4 regions of the Nocardioides sp. CCNWLW239 genome follow, and region 1 is predicted to be linked to each of the others. Evidence: riboswitches for the same ligand, from Rfam matches in the RefSeq annotation. Region 1 holds a riboswitch; each other region holds the start of a gene.
What was found. A riboswitch is a leader RNA that binds a small molecule or an ion and turns the genes downstream of it on or off. The one in region 1 is predicted to bind cobalamin.

Region 1 (5,668 bases):
GCTGGTCGGCGATCGAGAGGCCCTCGGTCGGGCGGTCGGGCTCGATCGGCACGCCGAGCCTGGCGAACAGCTCGACGACCTCGGTGCGCATCGCGGCGCGGTCGATCCGGCCCCAGCGGTTGGTCGGCTGGCGTCCCATGAAGATGTTCTCGGTGACCGAGAGATCGGGGAAGAGGGTCGGCTCCTGGTAGATGACCGCGACGCCGGCCTGCTTGGCGTCGGCGGTGTTGCGGAAGTCGACCTGCTCCCCGGCGAGCAGGTAGTCGCCCGAGTCGCGGCGGTAGAGCCCGGCGACGATCTTGACCAGGGTCGACTTCCCGGCCCCGTTCTCCCCCACGAGCGCGTGGATGGAACCGGCCTCGACCCGGAGACTTCCGGACCGGAGGGCGCGTACGGGGCCGAAGGACTTGGCCACGTCCCGCAGCTCCAGTGCGGCGGGTGTGTCCAGCATGGGCAGCTCCTCGAATTGAAAGGTTTCAAGCCTGGTTTACGCTAGTGATGGCAATCACATACGTCAACACTCTTCGGCCGCTAATTTGAGCGAGGTTCGGACTTTGTCGTCAGAACGGGTCGAGGCCCACGGGCCTCCAGGTGGGAATCGGACCGCGCCAGACCGCGTTCAGAGACCCATGCACGCACTCTGGGTATGGGCACATCCGAACGCGTCGTCGCTCAACGGGCGGCTGCAGGAGATCGGCCGGAACGCTCTCGTCGCGGGCGGTTGGACCGTCGATGAGATCGACCTCTATCGAGAAGGTTTCAATCCCCTTCTGGTGGAACGGGGCGAGGCAGACGTACGCCACCACCAGGACCGCCTGCGGGAGGCCGATCTACTGGTCGTGCAGTTCCCGCTGTGGTGGTACTCGGTGCCGGCGATCCTCAAGGGCTGGATCGACCGGGTCTTCGAGTCGGGGTTCGCCTTCGACGTACCGGATCCGGAGACCGGCAAGCCGCTCAAGTACGGCAAGGGCGGCCTGGTCGGCAAACGCGCCCTGACCGTCGTCACCGCCGGGGACCGGGCCGCGACCCTCGGCCCACGCGGGATCAGCGGTCACATCGAGGACGTGCTGTGGCCGCTGCTGCACGGCACCTTCTGGTACACCGGCATGGACGCGCTGCGCCCGCACCTGATCACCGACGCCGACACCGTGGACCCCGAGGCCATGGCGCGGATCGAGGCCGATCTGCGCGTACGTCTCGAAGGCGTGATGACCGAACCGCGGATCGCCTATCGACCGATGGTCGACGAGCAGTACGACCACACGATCAGGCTCCACGACTCGGTCGCGCCCGGGCAGGACGGGCTCAGCGCTCACCGCGAGCGCTGAGGGCGTTCGCACGGGCGCGTGGGCGCGCCTGCTACGGTCGTCGGGCCAGCCGCTCGGGACGTAGTCCCGGCACGGGAACCCGGTGAGAGTCCGGGACTGACGCGCAGCGGTGTGGGTGACGGACGGGACACTGTGCCACTGGGCTCTCGGGCCTGGGAAGGCGTCTCGCGCCGGTCGATCCCGAGTCCGAAGACCTGCTGGCCCTGCAGCAGACCGCTGCCGGTCAGCACGGGCGACGCGCACCAGCCCGCGACCCGCCCGAGGACCGACGTGCACCTGTCCCGCCCCACCCGAACGACCCTGGCCCGATCGATCGCCGCGACCACCGTCCTGGTGCTCGGCTCCGCGTCGACCGGCTGCGCCGCGGACCAGCCCGCCGACGCGCAGCAGGCCGCCGCTGACACCGCCGGGTTCCCGCTCACACTGACCAACTGCGGCCGGGAGATCACGCTCGAGGCACCGCCCGAGCGGGCGGTCTCGCTCAACCAGGGCTCCACCGAGATCCTGCTCTCGCTCGGTCTCGCCGAGCGGATGGCCGGCACCGCGGTGTGGACCGACCCGGTGCTCGACGAGCTCGCCGCGGACAACGAGCGGGTTCCCCGGCTCGCCGACAACTGGCCTTCCTACGAGCGCGTCCTGCAGGCCGAGCCGGACTTCGTCACCGCCTCCTTCATCAGCACCCTGGGCGACGGCGGGGTGACCACACCCGAGGACCTGGAGAAGCTCGGCGTCGGCTCCTACCTCTCCCCCGCCGAGTGCCTCAAGGACAACGAGGGCGACGACGACGGCACCCGCGTCGACGCCCTCGAGATCGAGACGATCTACCAGGAGATCACCGAGCTCGCGAGGATCTTCGGGGTCCCCGAGCGCGGCGAGAAGCTGGTCGCCGACCTGAGCCAGCGGCTGGAGACCGCCCGGGCGAAGGCGCCTGCGCGCGAGGTGAGCGCGATGTACTGGTTCGCCAGCTCCGAGTCGCCCTACCTGGCCGGCTGCTGCGGCGGCCCCGGGATCATCAGCCGCGCCCTCGGCATGGAGAACGTCTTCGACGACACCACCGACGAGTGGCCGCAGATCAACTGGGAGACCGTCGCCGAACGCAACCCCGACGTCATCGTGCTGGGCGACCTGACCCGCAAGAACCAGACCGCCGAGACGGCGCGCGCCAAGATCGAGTACCTGAAGAGCAACCCGGTCACCGCCAAGATGGACGCGGTCCGCAACGACCGCTTCGTGACCGTCTCCGGCGCTGAGCTCAACCCTTCGATCCGCACCGTCTACGCGGTCGAGAACGTCGCCTCGCAGCTCGCCGACCTCGGCCTATGAGATCGAGCCGTCACCCCTGCCTGCCGAGGCGTCACCCCGGTCGGCCGACATGGCACGTACGTGACGCCTCGGCCGACCTGCCTGACGCCTCGGCCGACGTACGTGACGCCTCGGCTATCAGGAGACGCGTGCTGCTGGCCCTGGCTCCGCTGGTGGTGCTGGCCTCGGTCGCCGGCGCGATCACCGTCGGCCCCTCCGACCTCAGCATCGCCGACGTCTACGGGGTCGTGGCCGACCGCGCCGGGCTGGGTTCCTCCGACCTCACCCTGCTCCAGCAGAGCATCGTGTGGGACCTGCGGCTGCCACGTACGCTGCTGGCGGGGATCTGCGGTGCCGGCCTCGCCATCTGCGGGGTGATCCTGCAGTCGCTGCTGCGCAACCCGCTCGCCGACCCGTTCGTGCTCGGCATCTCCTCGGGCGCCTCCACCGGCGCCGTCTCGATCGTGGTGCTCGGCGTCGGATCGGGTGCGATCGGCCTCTCCACCGGGGCGTTCGTGGGTGCGCTCGTCTCGTTCGCGCTGGTGCTGCTGCTCGCCTCGCTCGCGGGCGGCACCACCGACCGGCTCGTCCTGGCCGGCATCGCCGCCACCCAGCTGTTCTCGGCCCTCACCTCGTTCATCGTGTTCACCGCGGCCGACGCGGAGCAGACGCGTGGGGTGCTCTTCTGGCTGCTCGGGTCGCTCTCCTCGGCGAGCTGGACCGACGTGCTCGTCTGCGGGGTGATCGTGCTCGGCGGGCTGCTCTGCTGCATCGCGGGGGCCGGGTGGCTGGACGCCTTCGCGTTCGGGAACGACGCGGCCGCCTCGCTCGGCGTCGACGTCGCGCGCATCCGCATCGTGCTGCTGGTGCTGACCGCGCTGATGACGGCCGTGATCGTCTCCACCTCCGGGGCGATCGGGTTCGTCGGTCTGGTCCTTCCCCATCTGGCCCGCGCGCTGGTCGGGGTCGGCCACCGGCTGCTGCTCCCGGCCACGGCGCTGCTCGGCGCGATCTTCCTGATCTGGGTCGACACCGCGGCCCGGACGGTGATCGACCCCGAGGAGCTCCCGGTCGGGGTGGCGACCGCGCTGATCGGGGTGCCAGCGTTCGCGCTGGTGCTGATGAGGGCGCGTCGATGAGCGAGCTGGATGCGTGGCGGGTGCGGTGGGCGCCCCGGGGAAGGCTCGTCGTCGACGACGTGTCCCTCCAGGTCGAGGACGGCGCGACCGTCGGGCTGCTCGGACCCAACGGCTCCGGGAAGTCCTCGCTGATCCGGATCCTGGCGGGCCTTCGGCCTCCGGACTCCGGCGACGTCCTGCTCGACGGCAGCCCGCTCGCGGGCATGTCCCGACGGCGGCTCGCACGTCGCCTGGCCGTCGTCGAGCAGGAGCCGGCGACCAGCCAGGACCTCCGCGTACGCGACGTCGTCGCCCTCGGCCGGGTCCCCCATCGTCCGCCCTGGGGGCCCGACAGCGCCCGCGACCGAGCCGTCGTCGAGGAGGCGGCTGCCCATGCCGGGATCGCCGACCGTCTCGAGCAGCGTTTCGCGACCCTGTCGGGCGGCGAGCGGCAACGTACGCAGATCGCTCGAGCACTCGCCCAGGAACCCGAGATCCTGCTCCTGGACGAGCCGACGAACCACCTCGACGTACGCCATCAGCTGGCCCTGCTGGCCCTGGTCCGCCGGATGCCCACGACCTGCCTCGTCGCCTTGCACGACCTCAACCTCGCCGCCACCTACTGCGACCAGGTCTTCGTGCTCTCCGAGGGCCGCGTCGTGGCCGGCGGACCACCCGCGCAGGTGCTGACCGAGTCCCTGATCGCCGAGGTCTACGGCGTACGCGCCCGGGTGCATCACGACGACGGCGTCGTCATCCGTTTCCTGGGACCTGCCGCCACCTAGTCCTGGAAACGCCGGGCAAACCTTCGATAACCGCCGCAAGCCGAACCATGGGCTCTAATGGGCGCAAGGACGGGGCCATCGGAGGTCCTGCACGGGGGAGGTGAGCTCAGTGTCTGGGGATCCGTACAAGCCGCGGACACCGATCATCGGCATGGTGATGGTGTTCCTTGCGCTCGCGATCGTCGGGGTGACGGCCTATCTGCATCTCGGCTGGTGGTCGCTGATCGGCTATGCGGCCGCAGCGGTCATCGCGGTCACCGGCGGGTGGATGTTGTTCAAGGACGTGCCCGAGCCGCCGCACTCCGGACCGGGAGCGGGCCGATGAGCGACACCGACGACCAGATCACCAGTCAGACCAGCGGCCTGACAGATGAGGACGAGGGCTACCACAAGAGCCTGAGCCCCCGGCAGCTGCAGATGATCGCCATCGGCGGCGCCATCGGCACCGGCCTGTTCCTGGGGGCCGGTGGACGTCTGCACGAGGCCGGGCCGGGGCTGTTCCTCGTCTACGCCTTCTGCGGCGTGTTCGTCTTCCTCATCCTGCGAGCGCTCGGCGAGCTCGTGCTCCACCGGCCGTCGTCGGGTTCGTTCGTCTCCTACGCTCGTGAGTTCATGGGCGAGCCGGCCGCGTTCGCCGCCGGCTGGATGTACTTCCTGAACTGGGCGATGACCTCGATCGTCGACGTCACCGCGATCGCGACGTACATGCACTTCTGGGGCACGTTCGAGGTCATCCCGCAGTGGGTGATCGCGCTGATCGCCCTCGCGGTCGTGCTGTCGATGAACCTGATCTCGGTGAAGCTCTTCGGCGAGCTCGAGTTCTGGGCGGCCCTGATCAAGGTGGTCGCCCTGATCGGGTTCCTCGTGCTGGGGACGATCGTGCTCGCCCGCGGCGAGGGCCTCAATGGCCAGGAGACCGGGATCGGCATGATCATCGACAACGGCGGGCTCTTCCCCGTCGGGGTGCTCCCGCTGGTCATCGTCGTCTCCGGCGTCGTCTTCGCGTACGCCGCGGTCGAGCTCGTCGGCACGGCCGCTGGCGAGACCGCCGAGCCCGCGAAGATCATGCCCCGCGCGATCAACTCCGTGATCGCCCGGATCGCGGTGTTCTACGTCGGCTCGCTGGTGCTGCTGG
Region 2 (5,668 bases), 170 kb from region 1:
GGCGAGCTCGTAGAAGTCCGGGTGGTCCACCGGCAGGTAGCCCGCCCAAGAGCCGCGGCGGGTGGCGCCCTGGCTGATCTGGTTGGTCATCTCCACGAAGTTGCAGAAGACCGGGACCACGCCGTTGGCCTTGCCGTTGTCGCTGAACTTCGCGCCGCGGGGTCGAACGTCACCGAGGTACGCCGAGGTGCCGAACCCGTTCTGGGAGAGGATCGCGGCCTCCTTGAGGGTCTCGTAGAAGCCCCAGACCGAGTCCTCGACGTACGACCCCTCGCACGAGACGGGAAGGCCCCGGTCGGTGCCGAGGTTGGAGAGGACCGGAGTGGACGGCGAGAGCCAGCCGTTCCAGATCGCCTCGAAGAAGGGCTCGGTCCAGGAGACGCCGTCCTCGCGGGCGTACATCTCGTCGGCCAGCTCCCCGGCCGTCCGGGCGATCGTCTCGTAGCGCTCGCGGACACTCTGGTCGGCGACCGTGTACTTGGCCTTGAACATGGCGTAGCCCGCCGTGGTCATGAACGCGGGCACGGTGCCCTCGGCCTGCAGCGCCTTGCGTTCGGCGGAGAGGGCTTCCCAGCTGCTGTTCCCTGTGGTCATCAGAACTCGAACTCCGTCTCGCCGATGTTGCGGTTGTATTCGTTGCCGGTGACCTGGAAGAAGTCGTGGAACTGGGTGCCGTTGATGCCGTTGTAGAACCACTCGGCGATGGGGTTGGCTTCGACGCCGAACAGCGGCTCCATCCGCATGCTCTCCAGCGTCATGTCGACCCGGGACCTCACGAAGGCCTCCAGGTCGGCCTGCTCGATCCCGGCGATCGGACCGTCGGCGAAGAGCATCTCGACGATCCGGGCCTCGTGGGCGTAGAGGTGCTCCGCGACGCCGCGCACGCGCGCGAAGAGGTCCCCACGCTCGGCCTCGAACTTGTCGGCCGGCACGGTCGCGGCGTACTCGTCCAGCGTTGTGTTGAACAACCAGGCACCCCCGGTGGCGTGCAGGTTCTCGTCACGGGCGGAGAAGTTGATGCCGCTGATCACGTTCTGCAGCAGGTTCTTCCCACCGGACTGGAAGTGCTTGAGGAAGGCGAAGTTGGAGTAGAGGACGCAGTTCTCCATCAGCGTGAAGACGCTCAGCGCGTAGAGCAGGTCTTCGTCGGCGATCGCATCCCACACGAACTGGATCCGTTCGGCCAGCACCGGGTCGTTCTTGTAGGAGTCGTAGAACTCCTCGGTGTCGATCATCAGGACCTTGTTGAGCTTCGCGTAGAACGGCGCGTGCATGTTCAGTTCGGCGAACGAGAAGGCGTTGGCCATCATCTGGATCTCCGGACGCTGGAACGCGTGGAAGATCCGGTCGCCCCACACCTCGCCGCCCAGGATCAGCTCGTAGATGGTGAACAGCTTCAGCGTCGTCTTTACCGCCGCCTGCTCGGCGTCGGTCATGTTGACCAGGAAGTCCTGCTTGTCGTTCTCGACCGGGATCTCCTCGGCGGTCCAGAAGATGCTGCGCTGCTTCTTGGCCAGGTCCTCGGCCATCGGATAGTCGAAGACGTACGCCGACTTCTCGGTGCGGATCGGTAGACCCTCGGTGTCGATCATGTCCGTGCCCTTCTCTGACGGGCCCCGCGGCCCGCTCGGATGTCTCGTGCATCCGTGCCAGGGCAGGAGAGGACGGCGTCGTACGCGCTCGATCCCCTGACCTTCCCTCGAGGTCGCGGACCCCACCATGAGGTGGGCACTGGCAGGTCTTCGGACTCGTGGGCGTCATCGTGCTCGGTCCTAGTGGCCGTCGCTTCCCAGGAGCCGGCTTGCTCCCAGTGCTTCGTGACGGCGGTCGTTCCCACTCACCGCTGCGGGGCAGTCCCGGACTCACACCGGGTTCCCTCTTGCCTCTCCCACCCCGATGTCGAGGAGGGAGAACCAGCTGCGGGCACCACTATATGCGGGAACTACATCAATGCAACTTCCTAGATCTAGTGTTTCGTCGGCTCTGTGGAACGGCATGGGTGCGACCGGAGCCCCGACGTGGCATGATGCCGCCAACGGACATGAGGAAGCCGGTGGGAATCCGGCACAGTCGCGCTACTGTGACATCGCCTCGCGGCGGTGGAGTCAGACCCGAGTGTCCGTCCAACCCCAACGAACAGGGACGCACGTATCCCTGAGGAGGACATATGTCGCAGCACGCTGTGGCGCCGGTTGCCGGTGCTGATCTGCCCACCATCCCGCTCCGTGAGCTCGCCCCCTGGGCGCTCTTCTTCGGTCTGCTCGGTCTGCTGGTGCTCTTCTTCATCAGCGCCGACCAGGGCGCCGTCTCGATCCCGTCCGGCACGCTCGTCCACGAGTGGGTCCACGACGGTCGCCATCTGCTCGGCTACCCCTGCCACTGATGAGCCCGCGTGCCTTTCTCGTACGCGGCCTGCTAGCTGGACTCCTCGCCGGAGTCGCCACCTTCCTGGTGGCGTACTCCGTCGGTGAGCCGCAGGTCGGTGCTGCCATCGCGCTGGAGGAGTCGGCCGGTGCCGACGGACACTCGCACTCCCATGCCGCCGAGGGTGACGAGGGTGGTGAGGAGGCCGCCGAGGTCTCCCGCACCAACCAGAGCACCTGGGGGCTGCTGACCGGCACCCTGGCGGTCGGCGTCGCCCTCGGGGGGATCCTCGGGCTGGTCGCCGCCGCCACGATGGGCCGCCTCGGGCGGCTCACCCCGGGACAGTCGACGGCGCTCGTCACCCTGATCGGGTTCGTGGCGGTCGCGCTGGTGCCGTTCCTCAAATACCCGGCGACACCGCCGGCGGTCGGAAGCGGCGACACCATCGGCGTCCGCACCGCGGTCTACTTCGCCTTCCAGGCCCTCTCGGTCGTGGCGGCGGTGGTCGTGACGTACGCCGCGGTGCGGCTGCGCGGACGGTTCGGCACCTACCTCGCCGTCGTCGGGGCGATCGCGGCCTACCTGGTCGTGATGGTCGTCGCCGGGCAGCTGTTCACGACGGTCAACGAGGTCGGCGACTTCCCGGCCGACACGCTGTGGTTCTTCCGCCGGGCCTCGCTGATCACGCTCGCCACGATGTGGGGTGTGCTCGGAGTGGCGCTGACCGGGCTGGTCATTCGTCTGTACGCGGCAGAGCGCGCTGTCGCGGAGCGCAAGGCCCTGGCCGCCAGCCTGTGAGGTCTCGACAAGCTCGACCACCGGTCACTTGAGGCGGTAGGCCTCCACGGGACGGCCGCCGTCCAGGTGATCGCGCACGATCACCCGGGCGGCGGCCGCGTCCACGTTGCCGTACCAGACGTCGTCGGGCTGCACGCTGAGCACCGGCGCCTGGTTGCACGGGAACTGGCAGCCGGTGTGGGTGATCAGCAGGTCGTCGTCGCCGAGACCGGCCTCCATCGCGCCCAGGATCACCGCCCTGGCGGTCTCCTCCGAGCCCTTCGCGGTGCAGCGCGGGCCGCGGCAGATCAGCACCTGGCGTACGTGGCCGGGGACCCGCTCCCACGCGGGCGAGGTGAGCCCGGGCTCGGTGCCGGTGATCGGGCGGGTCTCCGTGCTCGTCGGGGCGACCTCGTCGGGCGTGGTCGCGAGCCGGGTCGCTACCTGGATCTCGGGACGACGCCCGGTACGTTCGCGCCACCAGTGCGCGGCGATCCGGCGCAACCAGGAGTGACCTGGCGCCAGCGGGCCGAGGCTGATGCCGATCAGCGTGATGGTCGCGGCGCCGGCGTCAGCGAGACGGGTCAGCTCGCGGGTGAGGGACGGGTCGCCCATCTGCAGGAAGGCGATGCTCGCGTCGTGGTCGCGCGCCCAGCCGACCAGCTCGTCGCGCCGGTCGACGTCGGTCACGGACATCCCCACGAGAACTCGTGCCTGCGACAGAGGGTCCCACCTTGTGAAGGCATTCACGAGGTCGGACCCTCTGTCATACCCAGCACCCACGTCACCGCTTCGGCGACGTCGTTGACGCTCGCGACCTCGGCGGGGCCGGCGGGCCGACGGACGATGACCACCCCCACGCCCAGCTCGGCCGCGGCGGCCATCTTCGGCCAGGTGAAGGTGCCGCCGGAGTCCTTGGTGACGAGCACGTCGGTCCCGTGCTCGCGCATCAGCGCGAGCTCGCCCTCGATCTCGTAGGGGCCACGGCTGGTCAGGAGGGTCCACGTTTCGGGAAGGTCGAGGTCGGGCCGGTCGACGACGCGGGCGAGGGCCTGGTGGCCGGCGAGCGGCGCGACGAACCGGGCGAGCTCCTGGCGCCCGACCGTGAGGAAGGGCCGCCGCCCGAGATCGGCGGCGAGCGCGGCGGCCTCGTCGTGGGTGTCGACGTAGGACCAGGCGGGGTCCGCCGGCCAGCCCGGCCGCTCCAGCCGGAGCAGCGGGTGTCCGGTCCGTGCGCAGGCCGCGGCGGCGTTGGCCGAGATGCCGCGTGCGAACGGGTGCGTCGCGTCGACGACCGCGTCGAAGTGGTCGAGAGCCCCCCTCAAGCCCTCGACCCCTCCGAACCCGCCGATCCGGACCGCGCCGACCGGAAGCCGGGGCCGAGCCACCCTGCCGGCCAGCGAGGACGTGACGTCCACGCCCGCCTCGACCAGCCGTGCCGCCAGGTCTCGCGCTTCCCCGGTCCCGCCCAGGATCAGGAGTCTCATCGGGTTACCGGTCCCGTTCGAGCCAGCTCGAGCAGCGCGTCGACGTCGAGATGCTTCTCGACGAGGTCGCCGATCAGGTCCAGGCGTCGCTCACGGGCGGCCGGGAAGGAGACGCCGGACGGCTCACGACCCAGCGTCGCCGCGAGGAACGCGCCGCGAAGGGCGTCGCCCTCCAAGGATCCGTGCCACATCGTCCCGAAGACCTGGCCGGACCGCGCGCCACCGAGAAACTCTGTGACCCCGTCGCCGCGGGTGATCCGGCCATGGTGGATCTCGTAGCCGCTCGCCTCGACCCCGAGCGCCGACCCGGTGGGAAGACGGAGGTTCTTGGCGGGGGTGAAGTCGGTGCGTACGTCGAGCAGGCCCAGTCCTTCGACCTCAGCCACGGACCCCTCGACACCCTCGGGGTCGGCGATCGTGCCGCCGAGCATCTGGAAGCCACCGCAGATCCCGAGGAGCGGGCGACCCCGGCGTACGTGCTCGGTCAGGGCCACGTCGAGCCCGCGTGAGCGGAGCCAGGCGAGGTCGCTGATCGTGGACCGGGTGCCGGGCAGCACGACGAGATCGGCGTCGGAGATGTCAGCCGGAGAGGCCGCGAAGACGACGTCGAGGTCCGGCTCCAGACCGAGCGCGTCGACGTCGGTGAAGTTGGAGATGCGGGGGAGACGTACGACCGCGACCTTGCGGGTCGCGCCGGCCGCCGCGCGGCGTCCCTCGAGATCGAGCGCGTCCTCGGAGTCGAGCCACAGCGACGGGTCCCAGGGCAGTACCCCGAAGACCCGGCGCTCGGTGAGCGACTCCAGCGAGTCGAGCCCGGGCTTCAGCAGACCCGCGTCGCCGCGGAACTTGTTGATGATGAAACCGCTGATCAGGGCCTGGTCCTCGGGTTCGAGGAGGGCCAAGGTGCCGTACATCGCCGCGAAGACCCCACCACGGTCGATGTCGCCCACGACCACGGTCGGCAGCCCGGCGTGCTGGGCGAGCCCCATGTTGACGTAGTCGCCGGCGCGCAGGTTGATCTCGGCCGGGCTGCCGGCACC
Region 3 (5,668 bases), 190 kb from region 1:
ACGTCCCACGGCACCTCGGCGGCGTCGAGCCGCCGGGTCTGCTCCGCCATCGCCGAGTAGACCGAGGGGTCGCCGGAGACGAGGCGTACGACCTGCTTGCCGGCGCGGTGGGCGGCGACGGTCGCGCCGACGATCTGGTCCAGGTCGAGGCGCTGGGTGTCGACCAGCTCGGCCTCGGGGCTGCAGTGCGCCAGCACCTCGGGGTCCAGGTAGGTGCCCGGGTAGAGCACCACGTCCGCAGCCGCGAGCATCCGGGTCGCACGGACGGTGAGCAGGTCGGCCGCGCCGGGGCCGGCACCGACGAAGTGGACGGTCATCGGGGGTGCCTCCGGGTTGGTTCGTCTAGGTATGCAGACCAACGTGCGCTTCCCTGGCGGAACTCCACGTGGGAAGTGAGGGTTCGGCTGCATACCTTGATGAACCGCCAGCCCCTCACCGGACGTACCTCGGCGTCCAGACCTGCCCGGCCTCGGTGACGCGGGTCGAGCTCGCGCCCACGATGACCAGGCACTTCATGTCGATCTCGGCCGGGTCGAGGTCGCCGAGCGTCGTCACGGTCAGCGACTCCTCCGCGCGCCCGACGTCGCGGCCGACGACCACGACGGTGTCGGGCTTGCGGTGCTCCAGGAGTACGTCGCGGGCGGTGCCGATCTGCTCGGTTCGGGAGCGCGAGGCCGGGTTGTAGATCGCGAGCACCAGGTCGGCGGCGGCCACGGCGCGCAGCCGCTCCTCGACGACCGACCACGGCTTGAGCCGGTCGGAGAGCGACATCACCGCGAAGTCGGCCCCGACCGGGGCGCCGGCGCGGGCGGCCACCGCCTGGACGGCGCTGACGCCGGGCAGCACCCGGATGCGTACCGCTGCATAGGCCGGGTCGGCGGCCGCCTCGAAGACGGCCGACGCCATCCCGAAGACCCCGGCGTCGCCGCCGGAGACGACGGCCACCTTCTCCCCCGCCTTCGCCAGGTCCAGGGCGTGCCGGGCCCGGTCGACCTCGACGGTGTTGCCCGAGGCGTGCCGCTGCAGCCCTTCGCGTTGAGGCACCCGGTTGACGTAGGGCGCGTAGCCGACGACGTGACCGACCTCGGCCAGCGCGGCCGCGACCTCGGGGGTGACCCACCCCTCCGGCCCCGGGCCCAGCCCGACGACGAGCACCTCACCGGAGGCCGAGCCGTTCGAGTCGCCCCCGCGCGTCACCTCGACGGACTCGACCTCCGGGAGCTCTTGCCGCAGCCGAGCCGCGGCAGGCGCGGGGGCGGGTGCGGTGTCACCGGGGACGACGATGAGTGAGAAGTAGGGCACCGATGACGGGTCGACGTCGGCCACGGGGAGCCAGCGCTCCTCGGGCTGCGAGGCACGCTCGACGTACCAGGCGCCCTCGAGCCGCCCGGCGGCCACGAGCGCGGAACGAACCGCGGGGAACGTACGGCCGAGCTTCATGATGATGGCGGCCTCGGTGTCGGCGAGGCGCCGGGCGAGCTCGGGCTCCGGCAGGGTGCCGGGCAGGACGGTGAGGACGTCGGTCTGGCGCACCAGCGGCGTCGAGACCGCGGCGGTGGCGGCCGCGAAGGCCGGCACGCCGGGAACCACCGAGGTCGAATAGACCTCCTTGAAGCGGTCGTGGAGATACATCGAGGAGCCGTAGAAGAGCGGGTCGCCCTCGGCGAGCAGCACCACGTCGCGGCCGGCGTCGAGATGAGCCGAGAGCCGGACCGCGCAGGACTCGTAGAACTCGGCCATCGCGCCCACGTAGCCGCCCGGATGGGTCGTCGTGCCGGTGGTGACCGGGTAGCGCAGCTCCTCCTCGATCGCGTCCGCGGGGATCAGCGAGGAGGCGATCCGGCGGGCGTGGGACTGCTTGCGTACGCCGGCGTGGTAGGCGACGACCGGCGCCGCACCGATCAGCCGGGCGGCCTTGAGGGTGATCAGCTCGGGGTCGCCCGGGCCGATGCCGACGACGGTGAACCGTCCAGGGGTCGGGCCGGTCATTCCTGCTCCTGGGCGAGTGCGTTGAGGGCGGACGAGGTCATCGCAGATCCGCCGCGGCGACCGCGCACGGTGACGAAGGGGATGTCGATCCCGTGATCGGCGGCGAACGAGGCGAGCGCCTCCTTGGACTCGGCCGCGCCGATGAAGCCGACCGGGCAGCCGACGATCGCGGCCGGGCGTGGACCGCCGTCGAGGATCATCTCGAGCAGGTGGAACAGCGCCGTCGGGGCGTTGCCGATGGCGACCACGGCGCCGTCCAGGTAGGGCTCCCACAGCGCCAGCGCAGCGGCGGTGCGGGTCGTGCTCCACTCCCGGGCGAGCGCGGGGACCCGGTCGTCGCCGAGCATGCAGAGCACCTCGTTGTCACGCGGCAGCCGGCTGCGGGTGACCCCGGTCGCGACCATCGTGGCGTCGCACAGGATCGGCGCACCGGCCTCCAGCGCACCTCGCGCGGCCTTCACCAGATCGGGGTGGATGACCAGGTCGGAGGCGAGATCGACCTGTCCGCTGCCGTGGATCATCCGCACCGCGAGCCGCTCGGCGTCGGCCGGCACCGCGGACAGGTCGGCCTCGCGCCGGATGGTCGCGAAGGAGTCGACGTAGATCGCCGGGCCGGAGTCGATGTAGTCGTAGCGCCGGGTCGGACGCGGCTTAGGAGACGGGACGAGTACGCCGCGCCACGGCGTCACCACGACCTCGGGCGCCCGCGCGGCCAGCCTCTCGACCGCGGCCCGGTCGAGGGTCCCGTCGACGGCCGGGACGTGCTCTCCCCCGGGCACCTCGCCGAACCCGAGCTCGGCGGCCGCGCCGGGCAGCCGGTCCTCGGCCGCGACCGGCTCGGCCAGCGGGCAGTCGAGCTCGGAGACGTGCCAGGGCGCGGACGCACCGGTGCCGCGTACGTTCAAGAACTGCTCCGCGAGCGTGACCAGCCGGGGCGCCGCCTCGGCGAGCGGCACGACCGGCCCCCACACGTCGCCGATCCGGAGCTGGCCCTCGGTGGCCGACAGCGCGACCAGCCCGAGGTCGCACTCGCGCGAGACCAGGTCGCCGCGACCGTCGTCGAGCACGAAGAGGAACCGGCCCGGGAGCGCGGCCAGACGGGGCGCGGCGCACAGCAGCCGGTCCAGCGACGCGGCGACGCCGCGCAGGTCGGCGCGTCCCCCGGCGAGGCCGGTCTGCGGGGAGACCATCACGTTGCGTACGAGCTCGTGGGTCTGGGCCGGGACGAGGCCGGTCGCCTTCAGCGCGGCGAGCACCTCGGCCGGGAGGGTGCCGTCGACCGACGGCAGTCCCCGCACCTGGAGGTTGGCCCGCCCGGTGAGATGGACGAGCCCGTCGCCGTAGGTCTCGGCCACGGAGATCAGCGAGAGCAGCGAGGCGGACGAGACCGAGCCGCCGATCAGACGAAGTCTCACCAGCAGACCGTCCTCGGCCGGCCACGGTCGGCCGACTCCGGGGCACCGGTCGGTTCGGGTTCGAGGCATCCAGCCACCTGCTCCGTGGTCATGTGCCCTTCCGCGGGGCACGTGGTGACCTGGCGGCGGGCGCCGCCAGAGCCAGCAGGTCTTCGGACTCGGAATCGATCGGCGCGGGACGCCTTCCCAGAGCCGGGCTCCAGTGGCTGCCCTTCTCGCCGACATCGACTGCCGATATCGACCAGGAGAGCGTGTCCCGCCCGTCATCCTCACCGCTGCGCGTCAGTCCCGGACTCTCACCGGGTTCCCTGACCCCATCAGGCATGGAGTACGACTGGCAGGGCGAGACTACCTGGAGTCGACGACGAATCGTCAGCCAGTGCGGGCACCTGGCTACGATCGGCGCGTGCGCGCGTTGGTGATGGACGAGATCGGCGGCCCCCTCGACGTCCGGGACGTGCCCGAACCGACCGCTCCCGACGGCGGCGTGGTCGTGCGCATCCGGGCCACCGGGATCTGCCGGAGCGACTGGCACGCGTGGGTCGGCCACGACGACATCGAGCTGCCCCACGTCCCGGGCCACGAGCTGGCCGGCGTCGTCCACGCCGTCGGTGCCGGGGTTCGCGACTGGAAGGTCGGCGACCGCGTCACGGTGCCGTTCGTCGAGGGCTGCGGGCAGTGCGAGTGGTGCCGCTCGGGCAACGCCCAGGTCTGCCCCGCCCAGGAACAGCCCGGTTTCACCCACTGGGGCTCGTTCGCCGAGTACGTCGCGCTCCACGCCGCCGACACCAACCTGGTCGCGATCCCCGACGACGTCTCCGACGAGGCGGCCGCGAGCCTGGGCTGCCGGTTCGCGACCTCGTTCCGCGCCCTGACGGGACGCGCCGACGTCCGTGCGGGCGAGTGGGTCACCGTCGTGGGCGCCGGAGGCGTCGGGCTGAGCACGGTGATGATCGCCAAGGCGCTGGGCGCCTCGGTGATCGCCGTCGACCGGAACGTCGGCGCGCTCCAGGTCGCGACCGGGCTGGGTGCCGACCATGTCCTGGTCGCCGACGGCTCCGACATCCCGGCGCAGGTCCATGAGCTGACCGGTGGCGGCAGCCATGTCTCGGTCGACGCCGTCGGTAGCGAGCAGACCTGCGCGGACGCGATCTTCTCCCTCCGTCGCCTGGGTCGCCACGTACAGATCGGGCTGCTGCCTCCGGTCGAGGGTCATCCCCGCGTGCCGATGGCGCGCGTCATCGGGTGGGAGCTCGACCTGCTCGGCAGCCACGGCATGGCCGCCGCCGACTACCCCCGGATGATGGACCTGATCGCGTCGGGCGCGCTGCGCCCCCAGGACCTGGTCGAGCGGGTCATCTCCCTCGAGGAGGCCGGGTCGCTGCTACCGACCTTCGACACGGCCCCGCTCGCGGGGATGACCCTCATCGACCCTGCGCGGAGTCGTCAGAACGGGTAGCGCTCGATCTCCGACTGGATCGTGACCCACTGGATGTCGCAGAAGGTGTCCAGGTTGGCCGAGGTGCCGAAGTGACCGCCCACGCCGGAGGCCTTGGCGCCGCCGAAGGGAGCGACGGCCTCGTCGTCGACGGTCTGGTCGTTGATGTGCACCGCCCCTGAGGTGATCCGGTCGGCGAACTCGAAGGCCTTGAACGGGTTGGCGGTGAGCAGCGAGACCGAGAGACCGTATTCGGAGGAGTTGATGATCTCGATCGCCTCCTCGACGCTGTCGTAGCCCACGACCGGGGCGACCGGGCCGAAGATCTCCTGGCTGAAGGCCGGGCTGTCCAGAGGTACGTCGGCCAGGACCGTCGGACGGTAGAAGAGCCCGTCGTGGGTGCCGCCGGCGAGCAGCTTCGCGCCCGCCGCGACCGTGTCCTCCACGATGGCGTGCACGTTCTCGAGCTGCCGCTGGTCGATGATCGGGCCCAGCGCGTTGGCCGGGTCGGTCGGGTCGCCGACCGGGATGGCCTCGGCCTTGGCGGCCAGCTTGGCGGCGTACTCCTCCACCTTGTCCTTGGGGACCAGGTGACGGCCGGTGGTCATGCAGATCTGGCCCTGGTGGAGGAAGGATCCCCAGGCACCGGCGGAGGCGGCCGCGTCGATGTCCGCGTCGGGCAGCACCAGCAGCGCGTTGTTGCCGCCGAGCTCGAGGTGGACCTTCTTCAGCAGCGGCCCGGCGGCCTCACCGATCTTGCGGCCGGCGGCGGTGGAACCGGTGAAGGAGATGCAGGGCACGTCGGGGTGGGCGACCAGCGCGGCCC
Region 4 (5,668 bases), 180 kb from region 1:
CACCGGCTTGCGCCAGCTTCTCGCCCGGGCGACCAGCGTGAACGCCTCCGCCGCCCCCGCCGTCGGGAGCACCTCCCCGCGCTCGCGGCCGTGGTGCTTGGCCAGCGCCTGCCGCGCCGGCTCCTCGTCGGGGTAGGCGGTCGGCGCGAGCGAGTCGTGGAGCGCCTGGTCCAGCCACGCCGGTCGTCGGTCCGGGTAGACGTTCACCGCGAAGTCCGACAACCCGTCCCGCACCTCGACGTCGCCGTGATGCCGCAACGGATCAGCGACACGGTCGCCTGACTCGCTCGATTCGACAGTTGTGGTCTCGAGTGTGGTCTCGAGTGTGGTCTCGAGCCGCCTGACGGGAGTGACGGCTCGACCGACGGCGTCGGCGAAGCGGCGAGCCAGGTGTGGGTGCCCGGCCCAGTGCACATGGAGGTAGGACGCGTGGACGGTGTCGCTGCTGAAGCCGGTCGAGGCACCGTCGACCGTCCAAGCGGCCTGGGTCCCGGCGGGAGGGGTCGTGGTGGTGCGGTGGAACTCGTGGCCGGTGACCTGCTCGCCGACGCGGGTGAGGAGGGAGTCGGAGGCGGCGACCGCGACCGGGTAGCGCAGGGTGAGGCGCTCGCTCATCGCGGCCCGGGTGGGGATGGCTCCGGCCATGGGTACGCCGTCGAGGGACTCCGCCAGGTAGAGCAGCCCGGCGCACTCGGCAGCTGTCGGGATCCCGGCCTCGACGGCGGCCCGGAGGTCGGCGAGCAGGCTTCGGTTGGCGGCGAGCTCGGCGGCGTACATCTCCGGGAAGCCACCACCGAGGTAGATCCCCCTCGTGCCCTCGGGGAGCGCCTGATCGGTGAGCGGGTCGAAGGAGCGTACGTCGCAGCCTGCCGCCTCGAGGAGCTCCTCGGTCTCGGGATAGCGGAACGTGAACGCCCGCCCGCCCGCGACGGCCACGACCGGACGGTCGCGCCCGGGCGAGGCTTCGATCCCCAGCGCCGTGGCCAGGTCCCACGGCTCGGCCTCGAGGTCGGGGGCCGAGCGGGCGACGTCGAGCAGGGCGGAGAGATCGAGGTGGGCAGCGACCTGCTCCCCGAGGCGCTCGATGAGGGCGACCGACTCGTCGCGTTCGGCGACGGGGACGAGACCCAGGTGACGCGAGGGCGTCGCGAGCGACTCGTCCCGCGGCAGCAGACCGAGCACCGGCAGCCCGATCTGCTCCAGCGCGCGTCGGATCTCATCGGCGTTGCGCCCCGGAGAGCAGCGGTTGAGCACGACTCCCCCGATGCGTACGGACGGATCGAAGGCCACCATCCCGGCGGCGATCGCGGCAGCGGAGCGGGACATCCGGGCGACGTCGAGGACCAGGACGACCGGCGAGGAGGTCAGGCCCGCGACGTGGGCGGTGGAGGCGAAGCCGTCGGTGCCGAGGCGGCCGTCGTAGAGGCCCATGACCCCTTCGATGATCGCGATGTCGGCCCCGGCGGCACCGTGGAGCAACAGCGGCACCACCCGGTCGACGCCGACCAGGTGCGGATCGAGGTTGCGTCCGGGTCGCCCGGTGGCGAGCGCGTGGTAGCCGGGGTCGATGTAGTCCGGCCCGACCTTGTGGCCGCTGACGATCAACCCCGCAGACGTACGCAGCGCCGCCATCAGCCCGGTCGCGATCGTCGTCTTCCCCGAGCCCGTCGACGGGGCCGCGACCACGAGCCGCGGCAGGGTCACCATTCGATGCCCCGCTGGCCCTTCTGGCCGGCGTCCATCGGGTGCTTGATCTTGGTCATCTCGGTGACCAGGTCGGCGACCTCGATCAGCTCGGGCGCAGCGTCACGACCGGTGATCACCACGTGCTGGCGCCCGGGCCGCGCGGCGAGCACCGACGCCACCTCCTCAGCCGAGACCCAGCCCCATTTGATCGGGTAGGTGAACTCGTCGAGGACGAGCAGGTCATACGTCTCCGCGGCCAAGCAGCGCTTGATCTCGGCCCATCCCTCGGCGGCAGCCGCGGCGTGGTCCTCGGCGTCGCCCTGCTTGCGCGACCAGGACCAGCCCGAGCCCATCTTGTGCCAGTCGACCGGACCGCCCTCGCCGGTCTCCTCGTGCAGCGCACCGAGCCGCTCCAACACCGTCTGCTCGCCGATGCGCCACTTGGCCGACTTCACGAACTGGAAGACCCCGATCCGCCAGCCCTGGTTCCACCCGCGCAGCGCGAGCCCGAAGGCGGCGGTCGACTTCCCCTTGCCGGGCCCGGTGTGGACCATGATCAGCGGTCGGTTGCGGCGCTGGCGGGTGGTGAGCCCGTCGTCGGGTACGTTGAGCGGCTGTCCCTTCGGCATCAGGCCGCTCCCTTCCCGCTGTGGGTGTAGCCCTGCACCGCGGAGGTCAGCGCTTCCGCACTCACCTCGGCGACCGGCACGTGCTCGGCGCCGAGGTGCGCGGCCAGCTGACGGGCCAGCCCGAGCCGCATCGGCCCGCTCTCGGAGTCGATGACGACGGTGGTGACACCCAGACCGGCGACGTACGCTGCGGCCTGCTGCGAGCGCCGCACCGCGTCCTTCCCGTCCTTCTTGGCGTTCGCACGACCATCGGTGACGACCACCAGCAGCGGTCGTAGGTCGGGGTCGCGCAGCCGCTCGCGTTGCAGCACCCGGGCGGCTTCGAGGAGACCTTCGGCCAGCGGCGTGCGTCCCCCGGCGGGCACCTCGTCGAGACGCGCTGCGGCGAGGTCGACCGACCCGGTCGGCGGCAGCACCAGCTCGGCACCTTCGCCGCGGAAGGTGATCATCCCGACCTTGTCGCGGCGCCGGTAGGCATCGAGCAGCAGCGAGAGCACCGCCGCCTTCACCTGCGCCATCCGTTTGCGCGCCGCCATCGACCCGGACGCGTCCACGCAGAAGAGCACCAGGTTGGCCTCGCGTCCTTCGCGGACCGCGGTGCGCAGGTCCTCGGCCCGCAGCTCGACCCGTCCGGACGTACGTCCCCGGGCGCCCTGCTTCCCCGCCGCCGCCTTGAGCGTCTCGACGAGGTGCAGCGACCCTCGGCCGCTCTCCCGCGCCCCGATCCGGCGGCCGGTGCTACCGATCGCCTTGCTCCGCCCGCCGGTGCGGCCGGTGCCGAGACCGGTGACGGTCAGCAGGCGGGGGCGGTAGGCCGGTGCGGCCGCGGTGACGGACTCCCCTGCGGGAGCGGAGGGCGTGGGCGGGGCCTGAGGCTGGTCGTCCACAGCGTCGGCTGCCTCGGGCTCGCCACCATCTCGCTGGCGCTCGCCGGGATCGACCGACGGAGGTTCGGCATCTGTAGAACCGTCCTCGTTGGGCGGAGCCGGGTCGGACCCGTCCTCCGGCCGACCGTCCGGCCCACCCTCCGGCGGCTCCGGCGGCAGCTCCTCGTCCCCGAGGATCCGGTCGAGCAGGTCCTCGTCGATCCCCGGAGCGTCGAACGGGTTGCGCCGACGCCGGTGCGGCAGGGCGAGCAGCGCAGCCCGGCGGATGTCGGCACGGGTGACCTCCGAGCGCCCGGCCCAGGCGGCGTGTGCGACCGCGGTGCGGGCGGTGACGATGTCGGCGCGCAGCCCGTCGACCTCGAACGCCGCGCAGACCTCGGCGATCTTGAGCAGCCCGGGCTCGGTGAGCCGGACCTTCCCGACGAGCTCACGTGCGGCGGCGATCCGGGCGGTCAGCGCCCGGTCGTCCGCGCCGAAACGCTCGACGAAGGCATCGGCGTCGAGGTCGAAGGCCATCCGGCGACGTACGACCTCGGCCCGCAACGACGGATCCCGCGGCGCCGCGACCTCGACGGTGAGTCCGAAGCGGTCCAGCAGCTGCGGACGCAGCTCGCCCTCCTCGGGGTTCATGGTGCCGATCAGGACGAAGCGGGCGGCGTGGGAGACCGAGACGCCGTCGCGCTCGATCGAGACCCGGCCCATCGCGGCAGCGTCGAGCAGCAGGTCGACGAGGTGGTCGTGGAGCAGGTTGACCTCGTCCACGTAGAGCAGCCCGCGGTGGGCCCGAGCCAGCAGACCCGGCTCGAACTCGACGGCACCCCGCGAGAGCGCGCTCTCCAGGTGGAGCGAGCCGACGACCCGGTCCTCGGTGGCCCCGACCGGGAGCTCGACCAGCCGCACCGGCCGGCTCTCCACCGCGGCAGAGGACCCGAACGGACCGTCCGGCGACTCCGCGGACGGGTCGGCGGGGTCGATCGAGAACCGATCCCCCGCGTAGACCGAGATCGAGGGCAGCACGGCCGCCAGGCCGCGTACGGCCGTCGACTTCGCTGTCCCCTTCTCACCACGGACGAGGACCCCGCCGATCTCCGGGGAGATCGTGGTGAGCACGAGCGCGAGGCCCATGTCGTCGAGTCCTGTGGCCGAGTCGGCCTGGCAGCCGAGGACGGCAGAAAATGGGTAGTGCACCGGCATGAGAGGCTCCCGCTCCCTATCGCGTTGATTGGTTGGGCGCGGGGCCGGTCTTCGGACTTACCGAGTCCCCCGTGGGGGCTCGGCTCACCGCAGCGGGCCTGTGCCGGATTCTCACCGGCTTCCCAGATTCTCCCCAGTCGGGGCACCTCGCGCCTGTGCGGTCACTGTAGCGTCTGGCCCCATGATCGTCGTGGTGGGCATCGGTGCCGGAGGTTGGGACGAGATTCCCGTACGTCACCAGCTGCTGGTCCGGGAGGCCTCGGTCATCCTCGGCGGCAAGCGCCATCTCGACCTGGTCCCGGACGTCCCCGGCCAGCGCCGTGAGCCCTGGCCCTCTCCGCTCCGCGACGGCCTACCTGCCCTGCTCGACGACCTCGGCGGCTCCGGCGACCTCGGCGGCGTGGTCGCGCTGGCCTCCGGCGACCCGCTCGTCTCCGGCATCGGCACGACCCTGATCGAGCTGCTCGGTCCGGAGAACGTACGCATCGAGCCCGCCGTCTCCTCCGTCGCCCTCGCCCGCGCCCGGATGGGCTGGCCGGCCGAGACGTGCGCGGTGGTCAGCCTCGTCGGCCGCGACGTCGCGCTCGTGGCCCGCGAGCTCGCCCCCGGCCGCCGGATCCTGGCGCTCTCCTCCGACGGATCCACCCCCGGCCGCATCGCGAAGCTCCTGGTCACAGCAGGATTCGGCGCCTCGCCGATGACCGTCCTGGGTGACCTGGGAGCAGAGGCGGAGAGTGCGCAGACCGCGACCGCCTCCACCTGGGTCGGGGAGTCACCGCGCCTCAACATCGTGGCCATCGAGTGCGTCGGCACGCCCCTCGGTGGCTGGGTCGCGGGGCTGCCCGACGACGTCTTCGAGCACGACGGCCAGCTGACCAAGCGCGACCTGCGGGCCTCGGCGCTGGCACGCCTCGCCCCGGCCCCGGAGCAGCACCTCTGGGACGTCGGCGCAGGCGCCGGGTCGGTGGGGATCGAGTGGATGCGGGCGCACCCGACGTGCACCACGACCGCGATCGAGGCCAACACCGAGCGGGCGGCCCGGATCGCCCGCAACGCGGCTCGCCTGGGCGTCCCCGGGCTGTGCGTCGTCGAGGGCCGCGCCCCTGATGCACTGGCCGGTCTCGCCGGCCCCGACGCGATCTTCATCGGCGGTGGCGCGACCCGGCCCGGTGTGCTCGACGCCTGCCTCGCGGCGCTGCGACCCGGAGGCCGGATCATCGTCCACGGCGTCACCCTGGAGACCGAGCAGCTCCTGGCGAGACAGCACGCCGA

Region 2: another riboswitch for cobalamin. It lies ahead of WBG06_RS23660 (ribonucleotide-diphosphate reductase subunit beta); the one in region 1 lies ahead of WBG06_RS24515 (ABC transporter substrate-binding protein).
Region 3: another riboswitch for cobalamin. It lies ahead of WBG06_RS23570 (nitrite reductase); the one in region 1 lies ahead of WBG06_RS24515 (ABC transporter substrate-binding protein).
Region 4: another riboswitch for cobalamin. It lies ahead of WBG06_RS23630 (VWA domain-containing protein); the one in region 1 lies ahead of WBG06_RS24515 (ABC transporter substrate-binding protein).

What each region holds. Positions count from the first base shown of each region.
Region 1 is NZ_JBBBNW010000008.1:199,003-204,670, reverse strand. It holds gene WBG06_RS24525 (sugar ABC transporter ATP-binding protein) at 1-451, opposite strand, end outside; gene WBG06_RS24520 (NAD(P)H-dependent oxidoreductase) at 630-1,328, shown strand; cobalamin riboswitch at 1,358-1,544, shown strand; gene WBG06_RS24515 (ABC transporter substrate-binding protein) at 1,599-2,651, shown strand; gene WBG06_RS24510 (FecCD family ABC transporter permease) at 2,780-3,769, shown strand; gene WBG06_RS24505 (ABC transporter ATP-binding protein) at 3,766-4,533, shown strand; gene WBG06_RS24500 (hypothetical protein) at 4,643-4,858, shown strand; gene WBG06_RS24495 (amino acid permease) at 4,855-5,668, shown strand, end outside.
Region 2 is NZ_JBBBNW010000008.1:27,400-33,067, forward strand. It holds gene WBG06_RS23655 (ribonucleotide reductase N-terminal alpha domain-containing protein) at 1-594, opposite strand, end outside; gene WBG06_RS23660 (ribonucleotide-diphosphate reductase subunit beta) at 594-1,592, opposite strand; cobalamin riboswitch at 1,717-1,934, opposite strand; gene WBG06_RS23665 (CbtB domain-containing protein) at 2,168-2,383, shown strand; gene WBG06_RS23670 (CbtA family protein) at 2,383-3,162, shown strand; gene WBG06_RS23675 ((2Fe-2S) ferredoxin domain-containing protein) at 3,187-3,837, opposite strand; gene WBG06_RS23680 (cobalt-precorrin-6A reductase) at 3,888-4,628, opposite strand; gene WBG06_RS23685 (cobyric acid synthase) at 4,625-5,668, opposite strand, start outside.
Region 3 is NZ_JBBBNW010000008.1:5,575-11,242, reverse strand. It holds gene cobM (precorrin-4 C(11)-methyltransferase) at 1-317, opposite strand, end outside; gene cobJ (precorrin-3B C(17)-methyltransferase) at 433-1,989, opposite strand; gene WBG06_RS23575 (precorrin-8X methylmutase) at 1,986-2,594, opposite strand; partial or broken gene WBG06_RS23570 (nitrite reductase) at 3,285-3,473, opposite strand; cobalamin riboswitch at 3,531-3,757, opposite strand; gene WBG06_RS23565 (zinc-dependent alcohol dehydrogenase family protein) at 3,811-4,863, shown strand; gene WBG06_RS23560 (aldehyde dehydrogenase family protein) at 4,851-5,668, opposite strand, start outside.
Region 4 is NZ_JBBBNW010000008.1:18,473-24,140, reverse strand. It holds gene WBG06_RS23640 (cobyrinate a,c-diamide synthase) at 1-1,707, opposite strand, end outside; gene cobO (cob(I)yrinic acid a,c-diamide adenosyltransferase) at 1,701-2,315, opposite strand; gene WBG06_RS23630 (VWA domain-containing protein) at 2,315-4,396, opposite strand; cobalamin riboswitch at 4,422-4,561, opposite strand; gene cbiE (precorrin-6y C5,15-methyltransferase (decarboxylating) subunit CbiE) at 4,578-5,668, shown strand, end outside.